Regions from separate parts of the Microbulbifer sp. 2205BS26-8 genome, predicted to be linked through region 2. Evidence: predicted binding sites of a transcription regulator. Region 2 holds the regulator's gene; each other region holds the start of a gene.
The links. Region 2 encodes PhoB, which activates phosphate uptake and scavenging genes when phosphate is short. Its sites were predicted from a motif close to TGTCATAAANNTGTAACA; they were not measured.

Region 1 (5,980 bases), on a different contig from region 2:
ACAGAGCCAGCACACAAAGTATCAGCAGCTGAATGGCAATAAACGGGATAACCCCGCGGTAGATGGCCGAGGTGGCTACAGAACTCGGTGCCACCCCGCGCAGATAAAAAAGTGCAAAACCAAATGGCGGGGTCAGGAAGGAAGTTTGCAGGTTGATGGCAATCATAATCCCCAGCCACACGGGATCGATGCCCATTGCCAGCAACACAGGTCCAACGATGGGCACCACCACGAAAGTGATTTCGAAAAAGTCTAGGATAAAGCCGAGCAGGAAGATCATCACCATCACCAGAAGGGTTGCGCCCATAACGCCCCCGGGCAGGCTGTGGAAAATCCCTGTGACCAGCTCCTCGCCGCCGTAACCGCGGAAGACCAGGGAGAACAGAGAGGCGCCGATCAGTATGGCGAAAACCATAGCGGTCACTTGCAGGGTACTGCGCCCAACCGCGCCCGCTCTTGTCCGGTCCAGGGCACCACGGCTGTATGCCAGCAGACCAGCCCCCAGGGCACCGATGCCAGCGGCTTCGGTGGGCGTGGCGGCGCCGGTCATTATCGAGCCCAGCACCACCAGCATCAGGGTGATGGGGGGCAACAGGCTGTGCAGCAATGGCCAGGGCTCGAGTGCTTTGCGTTCCCCCGGTGGCGCTGCGGCCGGCTCGCGGCGCGAAATCATTAAAAGATAAGTGATATAGGCCGCTACCAGCAACAGGCCGGGAATAATGGCACCGATAAACAGGTCTCCGACACTGATCGGCTTAGGATTGAAAATGCCGGCAGACAGCTGTGCCTGCTGGTAGGCATTGGAAAGGGTATCGCCCAACAGTACCAGTGCAATCGATGGTGGAATGATCTGCCCCAGAGTACCTGTGGCACAGATGGTGCCGGTGGCGAGGTTGGGCGCATAGCCCTGCTTTAACATGGTGGGCAAGGACATCAGACCCATAGTGACCACAGTTGCACCAACAATACCGGTGCTAGCGGCGAGGAGTGTCCCCACCACTACGACAGAAATGGCCATGCCCGCGCGTGCGCCCATAAAGACCCTGGTCAGGTTGACCAGCAGATCCTCGGCGATCTTGGCCCGCTGCAGTATGACACCCATGAGAACAAAAAGCGGCACCGCTACCAGGGTGCCGTTTTGCATAATGCCGTAGAGGCGATCGGGAAAGGCCCGCAGCAGTTCTGTATCGAAGACACCACAGACTATACCGAGCCCTGCGGCGATAAGGGCAGTGCCACCGAGGGTAAAGGCTACCGGGTATCCGAACATCAGCAGGGCGCAGATAGCGGCAAACATCAGCAGGGGGACCAGTTCGATCATACTTCGGTCTCCTCGGGCTGTTTGGATAATGCCGGCGATGTTGCAGCAGCAGCTGCCACTGGGGGCGGTTCCATCAACTGTATCAGGGCGCGGATAAACTGGGCTGCACCGGCCAGGGTAAGCGTGATTGCGGCCAGTGGAATCAGACTCTTGAGTAGAAAGACCCCAGGCAAGCCGCCGGCGTTGGCACTGTCTTCGAATACCCACCAGCTGTTGAGGACAAACTGCCAGCTGCTGACCAGGAGGAAACCGCACAGGGGCAACAGGAAGACGAGATAGCCAATAGCATTAACCCAGGCTCTGCTCCGCGGGCGCATCTGACGGTAAAAGACGTCCACACGCACATGGGCATCGGTTTGCAGGGCATAGGCCAGTCCGAGCATAAAAACAGCGCCGTGCAGATAGACAACAGATTCCTGCAGGGCGACAGAGCCGCTGTCAAAGAAGCGGCGCAGCACTACGATACCGCTTTGCAGCAATGCCATGGCCAGGGTAAACCAGGCGAGAAGGTGACCGGTGCGTCTGGAAAGAGCTTCCAGCACGCGCGCGCCTCGCAGCAGAAATGGCATAGGGGATTCTCTCTGGCATCTTATTGTTATCTCGATGCCGTGAAGGTTACCGTTTTGCCCCTTCCGGCACCAGCAGGCCTCTCTTTAAGTTGTAACCTTTTTGTCATCTTTTATTCATAGAATCGTCACCTATTGTTCCTAGCATCGCCGCGCGAAATAAAAAACACTCACTGGAGTTTTACATGAACAAGCAAATTCTGGCCACTTCCCTGGCGGCGCTAACCCTCGCCACCGCCCAGGTGGCTATGGCGGCTCGCGACTATATCAGTATTGTCGGTTCCTCTACCGTTTACCCCTTTACCACGACGGTGGCGGAGCGATTCAGTCGCGCTACCCAGTTCAAGACCCCGGTTGTCGAATCTACAGGCACCGGCGGCGGTATGAAACTGTTCTGCCAGGGGGTTGGCGAGAACACTGCGGATATCACCGGCGCTTCCCGTCGCATCAAGCAGTCCGAGCTGGAGATGTGTAACAACAATGACGTCGATGTCGTAGAGGTGCAGATCGGCTACGACGGCATTGTGCTTGCCAATGCAAAAAAAGTGGCCCCGTTTGTGTTGTCCCGCAGGGACATCTTCCTGGCCCTGGCCAAGAAAGTGCCCAACCCGGATGGTTCAAAAACCCTGGTAACCAACCCCTATAAGACCTGGAAAGACGTCAACCCAGCCCTGCCCAACCTCCGCATCGAAGTATTGGGCCCGCCCCCCACTTCCGGCACCCGTGACGCCTTTGCCGAATTGGCCCTGGAGGGTGGCTGTAAAACCTTTGGCTGGATCAAGGCCATGAAGAAAACCGACAAGCGTGCATACAAGGTGATCTGTCACAATGTGCGCGAGGACGGCGCTTACGTGGAAGCCGGTGAAAACGACAACCTGATCGTGAATAAGCTGGTCGCCAACCCCAATGCTCTGGGCATTTTTGGTTTCAGCTTCCTCGACCAGAATGCCGATAAGGTGCAGGGGTCCCTGATCGAAGGTCAGGCTCCGACATTCGACTCCATTGCCGACCAGCGCTATCCGGTATCGCGCCCACTGTTTATCTATGTCAAAAAGGCCCATGCCGATGTGGTGCCGGGCATCAGACAGTTCCTGGCGGAATTCACTAGTGCGCGCGCCTGGGGGGAAGAGGGCTACCTGGCGGACAAGGGCATGATCCCGCTGCCCGATGAAAAGCGCCAACAGGTTGCTACCAACGTGCGCAAGCTGAATGCATTGGGTAATCTTGCTGCAAAATAATTGTGGTCTGAAGATGTATGATCAAAGGGACTTGGCGGCCAAGCTCGTGAGAGTTTGGCCATTCCTTCTGTACAGTCAGATGAAAACCTGGGGGAAAGTCGCGATAATGCTCTCAGCAACCCCTTCCAGCACGGTAAAGTAATGCAAACTCCCACACTGCTCGCCCTCCTGCTGTTGTTGATACTGGTGGTCTACGGTACTGGCTTCAGCCGGGCACTGGGTGCCGCGCGCAGTCTCGGTGGTGTGCGCAACCTGGCTTCTCTGCCCAGTTACTACGGCCTGTTTGCAGCACTCTGGTGCGGCCTGCCAGCCCTGCTGCTGCTGGGTGCCTGGATCGCCTTCGACGATGCGATCATTCGCACGATGGTGTTGGGCAGCCTTCCCGACAAACCCGAGACCCCCTCCGGGCAAAATCTACTCTACGCCCAAATCCAGAATCTCTCCGCCGGCCATTTGATTGGGGAAAAAACGCCCCAGTTGCAATCGGCAGCAGATTATCTCAATCGCCTGCGCCGCAATTCCAGCAACTTGCAGGCCTTTTTAAGTTTGACACTGGCGGTGGGGCTGGCCGCTTTTGCCCTGCTGCGCTTCTCACCAAAACTGTGCGCGCGGGAGAAAGTGGAAAAGGTACTGCGTGCGATTCTGATCGCTTGCGCCTGCGCAGCCATTTTTACCACGGTGGGCATTTTGCTCTCTGTATTGTTTGAATCCCTGCGCTTTTTCCAGTCTGTACCGGTGAGTGAGTTTCTCTTTGGTCTGCACTGGAGCCCGCAGATGGCACTGCGTGCCGACCAGGTGGGCTCCAGCGGCGCTTTCGGCGCTGTGCCCCTGTTTACCGGAACCTTGATGGTGTCGGCCATCGCCATGTTTGTGGCGGTGCCTGTGGGTCTGATGGCGGCTATTTATCTGGCCGAATATGCCAGTCGACGCGTGCGCGCGGTGGCCAAGCCCACCCTCGAAATTCTCGCCGGTGTACCTACAGTGGTATACGGCTTCTTTGCGGCCCTCACCGTAGCACCCTTTATTCGCGACCTGGCCACCTCGATAGGATTGCAAGCATCCAGTGAAAGCGCGCTGGCCGCCGGGCTAGTGATGGGGATTATGATTATCCCGTTTGTCTCCTCCCTCTCCGACGATGTGATCAATGCGGTGCCACAATCCCTGCGCGACGGGGCCCTGGGACTGGGCTCCACCCGCTCCGAAACCGTGCGCAAGGTAGTGATTCCGGCAGCGCTGCCCGGAATCGTCGGCGGTGTGTTGCTGGCGGTATCCCGCGCCATTGGGGAAACCATGATCGTAGTGATGGCAGCTGGACTGGCGGCCAATCTCACCGCCAACCCACTGGAATCGGTTACCACTGTTACGGTACAGATAGTGACACTGCTGGTTGGAGACCAGGAGTTTGACAGCCCCAAAACCCTCGCCGCCTTCGCCTTGGGCCTGATGCTGTTTGTCACCACACTGGTACTCAACTTTATCGCCTTGCATGTAGTGAAAAAATACCGGGAGCAGTATGAATGATCTGACTCAGGCACAGGTTCGCGAGCGCATCGCAAAGCGCCTTGCCAGCCGCCATCGCAAGGAAAAGCTCTTCCGCGGGCTCGGCGTTGCCAGTATTGTTTTTGGCGTACTCGCGGTCGTAATCCTGTTCATTGATATTATCAGTAAGGGCAGCGGTGCCTTTGTGCAGACCGCTATCCAGCTGGATGTGCACTACGATGCACAGGTGCTCGGCATTGATACGGTAGATGACGAGAGTCTGGCCTGGGCCAATTTCACTGGTGTGATTCGCCAGGCCCTGCGCGAGCGCTTTCCCTCGGTGACCGGTCGCAGTGCCAAGCGTGAACTGTACAGCCTGGTTTCCTCCGGCGCCCCCTTTACCCTGCGCGACCGTTTGGCCGACAATCCGGGGCTGCTCGGCAAAAGTGAGACCGTCTGGCTTGCCACTGATGACGATGTGGATACTTTTGTCAAAAGCCTGAAGGCTTCCAAGGAGGGCTTCCGTGGTCGTACCTCGGATCAAAAAGCCGGCTGGATAGAGCAGTTGCTGGACAGCGGCGAATTGAAAAAGCGTTTTAATACCACCTTCTTCACCAACGGCGACTCCCGCGAGCCGGAGCAGGCCGGCATCCGCGCGGCCCTGATAGGCTCCCTGTTTACTCTGCTGGTAACACTGACCCTGTCCTTCCCGATTGGGGTGGCTGCGGCCATCTACCTGGAGGAGTATGCACCGAAGAACCGCTGGACGGATTTAATCGAGGTGAATATCAACAACCTCGCCGCAGTGCCTTCTATCGTGTTCGGTCTGCTCGGGCTGGCAATCTTTATCAATTTCTTCGAATTGCCCCGTTCGGCGCCACTGGTCGGTGGCCTGGTACTCACCCTGATGACCCTGCCGACAATTATTATTTCCAGCCGCGCTGCACTGAAGGCCGTTCCGCCCTCTATCCGCGAAGCTGCCATGGGCATGGGTGCCTCGCCCATGCAGGTGGTTTTTCACCACGTACTGCCCTTAGCCATGCCTGGCATGCTGACGGGTGCGATTATCGGTATGGCCCAAGCATTAGGAGAGACGGCGCCTCTGTTGATGATCGGTATGGTTGCGTTTATTGTCGATGTACCGACCGGCATTACCGATCCGGCTACCGTGTTGCCCGTACAGATTTTCCTGTGGGCCGACAGTCCGGAGCGCGCTTTTGTGGAGCGCACCTCTGCGGCCATTATGGTGCTGTTGAGTGTGTTGATTGTGATGAATACCTGCGCGGTATTGCTTCGAAAGAAACTGGAGCGCCGCTGGTAACAGAGCGCAGAGGATCAGAGAGCGGGATTATTTATGAGTACCATGACCCTGGACG
Region 2 (5,980 bases):
CGCGGGGGAAGTGGACCTGCTGGTGGCAACCACCGTGATCGAAGTGGGGGTGGATGTGCCCAATGCAAGCCTGATGATTATTGAAAACCCGGAACGGCTCGGTCTGGCGCAACTGCACCAGTTGCGCGGGCGTGTAGGGAGGGGTTCCATCGCCAGTCACTGCGTGCTTTTATACGGCAAGCCACTGTCGAACAATGGCCGTGCGCGTCTGCAGGCCCTGCGCCAGCACAGTGATGGCTTCGCCATCGCCGAGGAGGATCTGCGCTTGCGCGGGCCTGGTGAGATTCTCGGCACCCGCCAGACCGGTGAGATCCAGCATCGGATTGCCGATCTGCAAAGGGATGCCGGGCTACTGCCGCAGGTACAAAGGATTGCTGCATCCCCGGCACTCAATCAGGAAATACGGCGCCTGCTGATCCGGCGCTGGTTACAGAACAAGCCCCGTTTCGCCGAGGCTTGATGGGAACTCAATGGGCGCCGATGGTATTTTTAGAATCGCTGATGCCCACGCTTTCGTAGTTGGCGTCGTAGAAAGTCTCCTCGTCCAGGGCGCCTTCACTTTTCGCCACTACACTGCTCACTACCGAATCACCGGTAATATTCACTGCAGTGCGCACCATATCCAGCAGGCGGTCGACACCGATTACGATGGCAATCCCCTCCAGTGGCAGCCCCACTTGCTGTAGCACCATACCCAGCATAATCAGGCCGACGCCAGGCACACCGGCAGTACCGATGGAGGCCAGGGTCGCCGTGAGTATCACGGTCAAATAGCCGATCAAGCCGATCTCCACACCGAAGAACTGGGCAATAAAGACTGTGGCCACTCCCTGCATAATTGCGGTGCCATCCATATTGATGGTGGCCCCAAGCGGGATAGTGAATGCCGCCACCTTGTTGTCAACACCCAGGCGCTTCTCCACGGTCGACAGGGTCACCGGGATGGTGGCGGCCGAAGAGGCGGTGCTGAAGGCGAACACCATGGTGGAGCGCATCTTCTTGAGCAGCTCCAGCGGATTGAGCCCACTCAGCAGTTTGAGAATCAGTGAATAGACACCCAGAGCGTGTAACAGCAGGGCCCCCAGCACAACCAGGAAGTACTTCCCAAGCTGCACCAAACCTGCCAGCCCCAGATCTGCAAAGGTCTTCGCCAACAGGGCAAAGACCCCGTAGGGAGCGAATACCATCAACACCCCGACCATGCGCAGGACAACACTGTTGAGGTCATTAAAGAAAGCGGCAATGCGCTGCCCCGGTTCACCACAGCGGGAGATGGCATAACCCATCAGCAGAGCAAACACAATGATCTGCAGCATATTGCCCTCGGCCATGGCTGCCACCGGATTGGTGGGGAAAATATTCACCAGCACCTCGGAGAGTGGCGGAGGCTGTTTTGGCTGGAAGACGGCAGTTGCCTGTGCCGCTGCCTCGTTCACACCGACACCGGGCTGAAATACCAAAGCCAGGCATAAAGCCAGGGTAATGGCTATTGCCGTGGTGATCATGTAGAGCAGAATTGTTTTACCCGCCAGTGGCCCAATGCGGCTGCCTTCCGATAGGGCGCAGGCACCGCTGATCAGGGAAACCAACACCAGCGGTACCACCATGAGTTTCAATGAGGCGATAAAAATCTGGCCGACGATATCGAACAAGCCTTCGGTGAGGTAGACATTAATCGCCTCGTTGACCCCGGCCCCCGGGAACCCGCTCATACTGAGCGTATTAAATAACAGGCCGAGGGCAATACCCGTAACCATGCCTATCACAATTCTGGTAGTAAGCCCCATAGCAAGCTTCTCTCTGTGTATTCGTTGTTTTCAATGCTTTGCCCACTATATCTATTGATACCACGGGGAGCAAAACTGCAACGGGAGGGGGCCAGCCGTTAACGGGCGAGGTACAATGCTGCTTTTTCCAGATTGCGGAGTGATCGTTGTACCAATCCCCGTTTGTACCCACTGGCGATTGGCATGGGCAGTTGCTTGAGCCGGCCCACCCTCAGCCCCCACAGGTGCTGTTGCCCTGGCTGGAATACCCCGGTTCGCTCACTGCCGCACTCAAACGACTGAGCCGGGGGGATTTTCGCGTGCAGGTATTGAGCCAGTGCTGGCAACTGCCCCGTGCGGAGGAGTGCCGCGCACTCAATTTGCGTACACACAGCCGAGCGCTAGTGCGCGAAGTGCTGTTGTACGGTCTCGGCCATCCCTGGGTCTTTGCACGCAGCATCCTGCCTTTGCGCAGTCTGCAGGGCAAATCCCGCAACCTGCGCAGTCTGGACAGTCGGCCGCTGGGGGAATTGCTGTTCAGCGAGCCCGGCATTCGCCGTGGCAATATGGAGTTCAACCACCTGACACGCAACCCCTGCCTGCAACTGGCAGCACTCGATAGGGAGAGTGACAATGCCTGGGGGCGCCGCTCCACATTCTGGCTGCGGGACAAGCCACTGCTGGTAGCCGAGACTTTTCTCTCGAGCTTCCGGCCCGACGGGCCGCCCAGCAGGGCCACCGCATCCAACGACAGAGAGAATCCGCCTTGATCAGCGAATATCTTGCACGGCGCTGGCCCGCTGTGATGCCCTACTGGCAGCTGGCACGTATGCACAAGCCCATTGGCATACTGCTACTGCTGTGGCCCACCTGGTCCGCGCTGTGGCTGGCCGCCGGCGGTTGGCCTGGATTGCACCTGTCAGCCGTGTTTACGCTCGGGGTGATCCTGATGCGCGCAGCTGGCTGTGCGGTCAACGACTTCGCCGATCGTGAAATTGATCGCCATGTGAAACGCACAGCTGGGCGTCCGCTCGCCACCGGCAGTGTCTCCCCCCGTGCGGCTCTGGGGCTATTCGCCGGACTCAGCGCTGTGGCTTTCGCGTTGGTGCTGACTACCAACACACTCACGATAACCCTGTCGCTGCCGGCCCTGGGGCTCGCTTTTTGCTACCCCTTTGCCAAGCGTCACACCCATCTGCCGCAGGTAGTCCTGGGGGCCGCTTTCAGTATGGGTATCCCCATGGCGTTTGCCGCGGTCAGCGGCGAAATCCCCCCCCAGGCATGGCTGTTGTACACAGCAAACCTGTTGTGGACCCTGTGCTACGACACCTTCTACGCGATGGTGGACCGCGACGACGATCTGAAAATCGGGGTGAAATCCACGGCGATCCTGTTTGGCGACATGGATAGGGCTTTGACTGCAACCCTGCAGCTATTGGTATTGATCGCTCTTTTGTTCCTCGGTCAGCGCTTTGGATTGGGCACCGTCTATTATTTGGGTTTGGTCGCTGTGGCGATACTCTTCACCTACCAGCAGTGGCTGATTCGCAAGCGGGAGCGGGTTGCCTGTTTTCAGGCTTTTCTCAACAATAACTGGGTGGGTTTGGCTATTTTCATGGGTATATCAATGCAATACCTGCTGAATTAGCCCAGCATTGGGAGCCTGGGGGAGATCGTCATATATTTGTCATACTATTCCCGTTTAATCCCCGGCGGTGATGGGAAATCCTGACAACAGAGCGGAAATAGCAGACAAATGCATAGTAAAACGATCCTGATTGTCGATGATGAGGCCGCGGTGCGCGATATGCTGCGGGTGGCACTGGAAATGGCGGATTACCGTTGTCTGGAGGCGGAGAATGCGCGCGAGGCCCACGCTCTGGTTATCGACGAAAAGCCGGACTTGATTCTGCTGGACTGGATGCTGCCGGATGTGTCCGGGGTGGAACTGGCCCGGCGTCTCAAGCGCGACGAACTGACCACTGCCGTGCCCATTATCATGCTCACCGCGAAAGGCGAGGAAGATAATAAAATCAAAGGGCTAGAGACCGGCGCGGACGACTATATTACCAAGCCCTTCTCCCCCCGCGAACTGGTGGCCAGACTGAAAGCGGTGTTGCGCCGCGCTGGCCCGGCCACTCCCGAGGACCCCCTCAGCGCCGGGCATCTGGTACTGGACCCTCTCAGTCACAGGGTCACCATCAAGGGCCAACCGGTCGATATGGGCCCCACCGAATTCCGCCTCCTTACTTTCTTCCTCTCCCACCAGGAGCGCGCCTATACCCGCACCCAGCTGCTCGACCATGTCTGGGGTGGTAATGTCTATGTGGAGGAGCGCACCGTGGACGTACATATCCGCCGCTTGCGCAAGGCCCTAGCACTGGACCGCCACGACCGCTATATCCAGACGGTGCGGGGCACCGGCTATCGATTTTCTGTGCAAACTGTTGAAAAAGTGTGACAATTTCACAGGGCAGACACTGGTGCCCGCGGAATCCCCACCGATACGCCCATTGCTCAGCGGGCGGATTCCCAGAGGTGATTCAGTTGGGGAGGAAACGATCCCCCCTGTTGTCCGTTTGGTAACACGACTTGGCTATGTTTGATCGCAGTATTGGCGAGTTTTCGCGTTTTGTCCTTATTGCCCTGGGCTGCATCATCCTCAGTTTCATCTGGGGCAACTGGTCGATTGCCCTGATCGCGGGCCTGGCTGTCTATCTGGTATCGCTGTTGTGGCAGCAGCATCGCTTCAATCGCTGGCTGGCCGGTGGCCGGCGCGGCCCGCCGCCCTCCACCTTTGGCATCTGGGGGGAGATCTACGACGATTTCTACCGTATACAGCGCCGCCACCGCCGTGAAAGACAGAAATTGCACGCCATGTTGCGCCGGGTACAGGACAGCACCAATGCCCTGCGCGAGGGCATAGTGGCGTTGGAGAACGGCGATAATCTGGCTTGGTGGAACCCCGCCGCCGGTGAACTCCTCGGCCTGCAGGCCAGTGATACCGGACAGTCGCTGGTCAACTTTGTGCGTGACCCCGGCTTTGTCAGTTACATGCACAGCGACGCCGGGGAAGTGCGGGAGCCCCTCACCCTGCCAGCCCCCGGCAATGAGGCCCTTCTACTTCAGCTGGAAGTCACCCGCTACGGCCAGAATGAAGCACTGGTCATTGTTCGTGATATCACCCGCCTTCGCAATTTGGAACAAATGCGCCGCGATTTCGTCGCCAATGTTTCCCATGAACTGCGCACGCCCCTGACTGTGATCACCGGCTACCTGGAAACCCTGCAGGGCAGTGATGTGGCACCGCCAGCCTGGCAGCGACCATTGGCGCAAATGGAGGAGCAGGCCGCGCGCATGGCGGCACTCGTCAACGATCTGCTGCTGTTGGCGCGCCTGGAGACCTCTGAGTGCAAGATTGGTGATGTGCCGGTGGATGTACGCGAACTGATAGGGCGGGTTGCGCGGGAGGCGCGCAGTTTTACCGGCAGTCGCCACAAGGTCTTGGTACAGTGCGAAGCCGACAGCCGCATCCGTGGCAACGCCGGCGAGCTGCACAGCGCCTTCGCCAACTTGGTGCTCAACGCCGTGAAGTACAGCCCGGCGGGGGGGACAATTCAGCTGCGTTGGTGGCAGGACCGTCGTGGTGGTCATTTCAGCGTACAGGACCAGGGCATTGGCATAGATCCGGTACATATTCCCCGGCTGACAGAACGCTTTTACCGGGTCGACCCCGGTCGTTCGCGGGGCAGTGGTGGGACCGGGCTGGGATTGGCGATCGTTAAGCATGTACTGCTGCGCCACTGTGGCGAGATGAGCATAGAGAGCACCCCCGCTCAGGGCAGTACCTTCACGTTGCACTTTCCCGAGCACAAGTTGACCGCAAAACCCGTCCACACACCGGAAGCCAGCGAAGAGATGGCCAACACCTAGCGCGGCTTTCCCTAGCCACAGAGAGCAATTACTTCAACTCTTCCAGCTTCACCTGCTCACCATTTTTCGTGTAGGTGATGTTGTCGTCATCGTCAACCGGAGTAGCCTCCCTGCGTAGAACCAGGTGATGGAGTTGCAGGTCTGCGTCGCGCAGCAACAAGTGCTCATTGCCGTCATCATCGGTGGGTAGTGGTTTACTGCCCAGCACTGCATCGCGCAGGGCACGCAGGCGGGGCACGTCCCGGTAGCGATTCAGGTCGTTGGACAGATGTGTTTTTATG
Region 3 (5,980 bases), on a different contig from region 2:
TATTGAGCGAGTCAAAGCAACTTAAAAGCGGTCTCCGCTCTGGAGAAGCCTATGGAAGACACCACTCGTGTGAAGTGCCTCCCCATTACCCTGAAAGTGATAGGCCTATTTTTTATCTTTGGTGTTTACCCGATGATGCGATTGGCATGGCCTCCAGGGTACGGGTGGGTACCGCCGTATCAACAGTTTCAAATCATTGGACTGGCAATATACGCAACTCTGGGTGTATGCCTGATTTTCGCCGCCCGAAACATCGCTACAAATATCGGTCTGATTTGGTACACTATTTGGGTGAATTTGATATGTGGCACCACAATGTTTGTGATGGAACTAGCTAATCGAACCGGTGAGGTAAACTGGTCCCTCAATATCTTCGTGCAGTATTTCATTGTTGGAATTCTTTGGTATTTAATGCCCAGACATACCAAAGATCTACAGTAACAGCCATTGAAGTACAATGGCGAATACCCCGAAGCACGGATCATGATAGTTGTACTAAATACAGACATAAAAAACCGCCAATCAGCGGGCTATTTTTTACAGACACAACACCCTACAGCAAATTGCACTAACTGGTTCTGATGTGTACAACCAAGCTATTTTTTAAACCCAAGACCTCAACAACGCGGTTATTCGTCTCTGGTGTATCACATTCAAACGCAGCATCCCTGGACGCATAGTACTTCGTTTCGCCCTAACTTGGCGACAATTTCTACTGGTTTAGAGGGTTTGATCCCCATGTTTTATCCTCCGTCTACTCATTATACGGGTGGACCCATTCAGGTAGGGAGAACTACCGAGATCGACGAACTGCAGTTTGATAAGCACTAAAGGACAGCCTCTGCGCAAGACAATAGATACATCCAAAGCACAGAAGAACAATCTTTCTGCCAGCCACCTCAGCTCTTACCTGAAGACACACCATCAATTAAGTATACTCATCGTCCGCACCCAAAAATTTAGCCACAAGAACGACCGTTGCCGCTACTTGTTGAACCATATATCCAAGCAACACCATACAGGAAAAACCAGGGAGCACATTTGCCAGGTAAGCCTCGGTGGGCTAAACGATAAGTTTAACGAGGTACGAAACACTACCCGCTTTTATATCGATGTGCCCAAGAGTCAAACCCCACCAAACTTCCACGAGCCAAACAGCCTCGCTTTAATTCAAATCAAACCTATGGGATATCATGGCAAAGACGTACAGCACCTAGTGGCCCAGACTGATCAGAGGCCACACAGGCATGCCAAGCCGGGCATGGTATTGATTACAACGAAATCCGTATTTACCCAGATAAGCAGGGCATAGGCAGGGCGTGTTGAATATCCGCGATGCGTCATTTTTGATGCTGCCATCAATGGCTGTCGAAAAGACGCCGCAGACAATCCAATATAGACTGCGCTATTTGCGACCAAATCCACTTTGATGGCTATGTTTGACGTAGTCCCCCTTTGCGAAAACGCCTAGTAAGACTACAAAGCCCCAGTCCACGACTATGACTCCAGCCAGGCCAGAATCTATGGGCCCAGTAGCTTTTATTGGCCTGATAAAAAGCCCTCCTGTTCAGTTGGCTCTAGCATCTAACGGGCTGCGATGTTCAGCAAAGCTCGGAAGTGTGAAATTTTGTCCCAGGGGGCTATTACATAATATTATTATGCGTTAAGGTGAGTAAGGTTCTTTTGAGCTGAATACTCTGTCATAACTTTTACAAACTGCGGAATGATTATTTCCACAGCTATTACGAACATACATCAAGGAGAAGCACAATGCCCACCCAAAAAATCTATTTAGTGGCTGTAGATGGTAGCGAATGGGGAAACCGCGCTGCTGATTATGCCATTAGCATGGCAAAACAGACTGGGGCAAGAATACGCATGATCACTGTTATACCATGGTCAAGCAATGATTCTACCGATGAAGTGGTTTATCGTACTGATAATAGTGGAAAATATGAAGAAAAAGAATACGCCAACAACAACATACTAGCGCCCATCATTGAGAAACACAAAGACAGTGGTGTGGCGATTGAGAGTGAATATCTCTGGGGTAAACCAGTTGAGGTTATTCACAAAAGGGCAAAAGAAACCAAAGCAAACCAGATATTTGTTGGACGCCGCGGTCGGTCCCGCTTCGCGAATCTGGTGTTGGGAAGCGTAGCTAACTCTCTTGCCCATACAGTGGGTAAGCCTATTACACTGGTACCCTAATCTCTGGAGAATGGGCTGTATTTATTTTGGGGGAGCTCAATATCCCCCTGGAAGAATTACCTTCCATTTCCCAGAGATCTAAAAGCTCTCCGGCCTGGAGGTTTGGGCAGCATATAACAATTCAGGCATACCCGGCTGTGATACGATGAAATCCGTATCCATCGGGATAGGCAGTCTAAAGACAAGGGGGTTTGAAAAGGGAACATTCAGAAAAAAGGCCGCAGAGGTCCTGTTCCGATTCTGCGAGTTTTTCTGCGCCTCCTGAAAGTCAATTTCTCATCTCCCGCAACCCGTTGAAATACCTGCGAAAGCTGGTAGCGCTAAGCAGGATCTAAGCGCTGACTTCAACACTGCCAGTTTTCTGTACACAGAAACGTAACCTTTGTGACAGATGAATAAATGGCCTTTTTGTGCACAGCTCCAGAACTTGACACCGGACAATGGTGACGCAAGTAGGTTTTAGCGACACTCTCCAGGGTCAGTTTCTGCTTTTATGTCTCTACCATGGGGTTCAAAAATACTTCGTGCAATAGCAATTTCCTACTCATGTCATATAAACGTCTCGAAACTAACATCCCCACCCCACGATCCTGTCATACCTTTGACTCAATATGGAAGTTGGCCCACGAAAAGCCCACCATTCCAATCAACGATGGAGATTTAGCGCATGAGCGATCCACACACGCTTACTCGCCGTAAACTCATCCGCACCGGCAGCGCCGGACTGGCCGCTCTGGCCCTGGGGCCGAGTCTTCTGGCTATGACCCGGCCCCTGCAAGCCTATGGCCTGGACCAGGTGGGCGATTTGGAGGCACCTAACGATCTCGGTCTACGCCTACCCTTAGGCTTCCGCAGCCGCATTGTTGCCGCCGCCGGCCAGCGCCTGATCAAAGACCGCTGGTGGAGACGCACCAGCTACCGCTGGCATATCTACCCTGACGGTGGCGCCACTTTCCCCACCCAGGACGGCGGCTGGATCTATGTCTCCAACAGTGAAACCATTGCCCCGCTGGGCGGCGGTGTTTCCGCCGTGTGCTTTCGTCCCGATGGTGTGGTTGACGATGCTTACCGCATCCTCGGCAGCACCAACATTAACTGCGCTGGCGGCCCTACACCCTGGAACAGCTGGCTGAGCTGTGAAGAAGTCGACTTTGGACGTGTCTTCGAGTGTGATCCCTACGGCCAGAAAGCTGCCGAAGAACGCCCGGCCCTGGGTTACTTCAAGCACGAGGCCGTGGCCGTTGATACCTTACTGGGTCAGCTCTTTCTGACCGAGGATGAACACGATGGCCGCTTTTACCGCTTCTTACCCGACGGCCTGGACAGCCAGAACCGGCTGAACCTCCACGCCGGCGTGTTGCAGGCCGCCTCAGTGGACAGCCAGGGCTATATAACCTGGCTCGACGTACCCAATCCTACCCCTAACTTATTCCAAACACCCACGCGCCAGCAACTGCCGGAAAGCACCGCTTTTAATGGCGGCGAAGGTATCTGGTACGCCGATGGCTTCGTCTATTTCACGACCAAAGGCGATAACCGGGTATGGAAGCTGGATACCAACCTCAACCAGCTGAGTATTCTGTACGATGCCGCCACCGCACCGGAACCGATTCTCACCGGCGTGGATAACATTACCGTATCCTCTGGCGGCGACCTGCTGGTAGCGGAAGATGGTGGCGACATGCAGATCGTGGTGATTGATCAGGAGGGTAACCTGGCCCCTCTGCTGCAGATCGTTGGCCAGGACAATTCTGAGATCACTGGTCCTGCTTTCAGCCCGGATCACAGCCGGCTGTATTTTAGCTCCCAGCGAGGCAGTGAAGTGTTTGGCGGTGGCTCCGGTCTGGGCATTACCTATGAGGTAACCGGTCCGTTTTCTGAGATTCTGGCGCTTTAGGCTGGAGTCTGCGTTCCGCTGATGCGGGCGTGGACATTTTCCTGGCGTCTTTACCTGAGCATCGTGCGTACCACAATAGTTGCAACGGATGCGGTATGATCGACTCAATACGCCACACGGCTTTGTTCAGTGTACCGCTCTCGGGGCCCTCGACCACAGCACTGGCCTGCAGGGCTTCAACTTTGCGAAATAGTACCCAGCGATAAGCACCAAAGGGGAAGTATGATAGTGCACCGCTCTAATGAATGTGACACTTCCGGCCTCCAGTCCATTTGTGGCGTCACTTTCTCCAAGTATAAAAAACCGGCGCAGTGTCCGGATTTAGTTCGTGGGTGTCTGGTAGAGATATCAGGGGCACAGTAGTGGATTTACACCGCTAAAACAAAAAGCTCCAAATTGATATCGCCCAAAGATTACTGATGGGTGGATCTACAATGCAGCGGGACAGGGGCGAGCCCAAGATTACTGGGGTAAGATGTCTCTGCCCAGTAATACGGCACCTAATTATATGCAACTTGTGTGACTTTTTCGGACACATCCCAAAGTCTATCTGCGACTGATTCGTCCAGAGCTTTCCTATCGAGTTTTAATAGCTTCGGACTACTTATCAAGCCAAATTTTGGCCCGTAAAAATCTCCGGCTTTCACCATGCCAGCCCGATTTTTGCACGGCCAGCTTATATAGTGTGCTATGAAAACTCCTGCAGATGAATTATGTATCAATTTTACAAACCAAAACCCTCGGATATCTTTACGATTTATATACTTCTCGCGTCTTGGCTTTTCTCTCTTTAGTGGCGTTTCTTACGCCATTCTCATAATGATTTCCTTCTAAACAGGTATCATTGAAATGGTGAAAATCCAAGGCCCAATACAAGTGGTAAAGCCCATGCAAAGCAATAGGTTAGAGTCGTTTGACCGGCTTTTCTACCCTCCAATGCAGTGCTCAGCAACTCATAGGCGTATACCAGGGCCACAGAGATATCCACAGCCTGCCCGGTAGTGTGTGTCATGGTGGAACCGATACTGGCACAGTGGGTCGCCTAGCGGTAACCGGAGTTGATCACTACCAACATGTTAAACTGCTCCCTGACTGTGATCGAACGGCGCAACGTGTCGTTCTGAAAATGGCTCTTCCCGTAACAGCGGCAGGACAATTCCTCTACCGCGATGTATTCCTTATCGAACACTGGGTTACCAGAAACGAAAAGCCTGCATTGGACGGAGCTCAGGAATGAATTAGGCGATAAGTCTATATATATATGACAGAATACAGTTTTTTCTACTGACAACGCCTATAGCGGTCCGTATCTCGGAGACAAATATGGATGACATTACTCGCGCCAAGTATCTTCCTATTGCCTTGATTGCTATAGGCATGATATTTATCTTTGCCATGTACCCGATGATGGCATGGATATGGCCTGCGGGGTGGGGTTTGACACCGCCGCAGCCTGAACACGAAAAGGTTATTGCGGTGTTCTTTGCGGTTTTGGGCGTATTCCTTATTCTTGCCGCAAGAAATCCCACTGCTAACATTGATCTGATCTGGCTTACCATTTGGTTGAATCTCGTAAATGCGACCATTGTGTTGTTGACCGTGTTAGCTGATTGGGCCGAACTAGCCAATTTGATCGGTAATATTCCAGTTCAGTATTTCATTGCATGGGTTCTCTGGTATCTGCTCCCCAGAAACAAAAAGCACTCCTTCTTGGCTTACTAATGTTCTTGCTCTCGGTAGGGGTTGGCACTCGGTTGCCTTTATTTTTTGACCGTGGCCAAAACAACTTAAAACGACTTCCACTCTGGAGAAAAAAATGGACGACATCAGCCGTGTCAAAAACCTCATTATTGCTATGAGAGTTATAGGGAT

Region 1: Q5Y71_RS07610 (PstS family phosphate ABC transporter substrate-binding protein) is a predicted target of PhoB. The motif match lies at 1,970-1,987, and genes of this name have one in related genera.
Region 3: Q5Y71_RS15295 (alkaline phosphatase PhoX) is a predicted target of PhoB. The motif match lies at 2,759-2,776, and genes of this name have one in related genera.

The regions. Positions count from the first base shown of each region.
Region 1 covers NZ_JAVAMR010000016.1:2,019-7,998, reverse strand. The annotation lists gene Q5Y71_RS07620 (TRAP transporter large permease subunit) at 1-1,321, opposite strand, end outside; gene Q5Y71_RS07615 (TRAP transporter small permease subunit) at 1,318-1,890, opposite strand; gene Q5Y71_RS07610 (PstS family phosphate ABC transporter substrate-binding protein) at 2,073-3,125, shown strand; gene pstC (phosphate ABC transporter permease subunit PstC) at 3,267-4,646, shown strand; gene pstA (phosphate ABC transporter permease PstA) at 4,639-5,925, shown strand; gene pstB (phosphate ABC transporter ATP-binding protein PstB) at 5,959-5,980, shown strand, end outside.
Region 2 covers NZ_JAVAMR010000053.1:3,885-9,864, reverse strand. The annotation lists gene recG (ATP-dependent DNA helicase RecG) at 1-460, shown strand, start outside; gene Q5Y71_RS14295 (dicarboxylate/amino acid:cation symporter) at 468-1,787, opposite strand; gene Q5Y71_RS14290 (chorismate lyase) at 1,934-2,536, shown strand; gene ubiA (4-hydroxybenzoate octaprenyltransferase) at 2,572-3,414, shown strand; gene phoB (phosphate regulon transcriptional regulator PhoB) at 3,523-4,227, shown strand; gene phoR (phosphate regulon sensor histidine kinase PhoR) at 4,365-5,699, shown strand; gene Q5Y71_RS14270 (hypothetical protein) at 5,728-5,980, opposite strand, start outside.
Region 3 covers NZ_JAVAMR010000064.1:4,551-10,530, forward strand. The annotation lists gene Q5Y71_RS15285 (DUF6632 domain-containing protein) at 52-441, shown strand; gene Q5Y71_RS15290 (universal stress protein) at 1,771-2,211, shown strand; gene Q5Y71_RS15295 (alkaline phosphatase PhoX) at 2,879-4,108, shown strand; gene Q5Y71_RS15300 (hypothetical protein) at 5,151-5,297, opposite strand; gene Q5Y71_RS15305 (DUF6632 domain-containing protein) at 5,432-5,830, shown strand; gene Q5Y71_RS15310 (DUF6632 domain-containing protein) at 5,925-5,980, shown strand, end outside.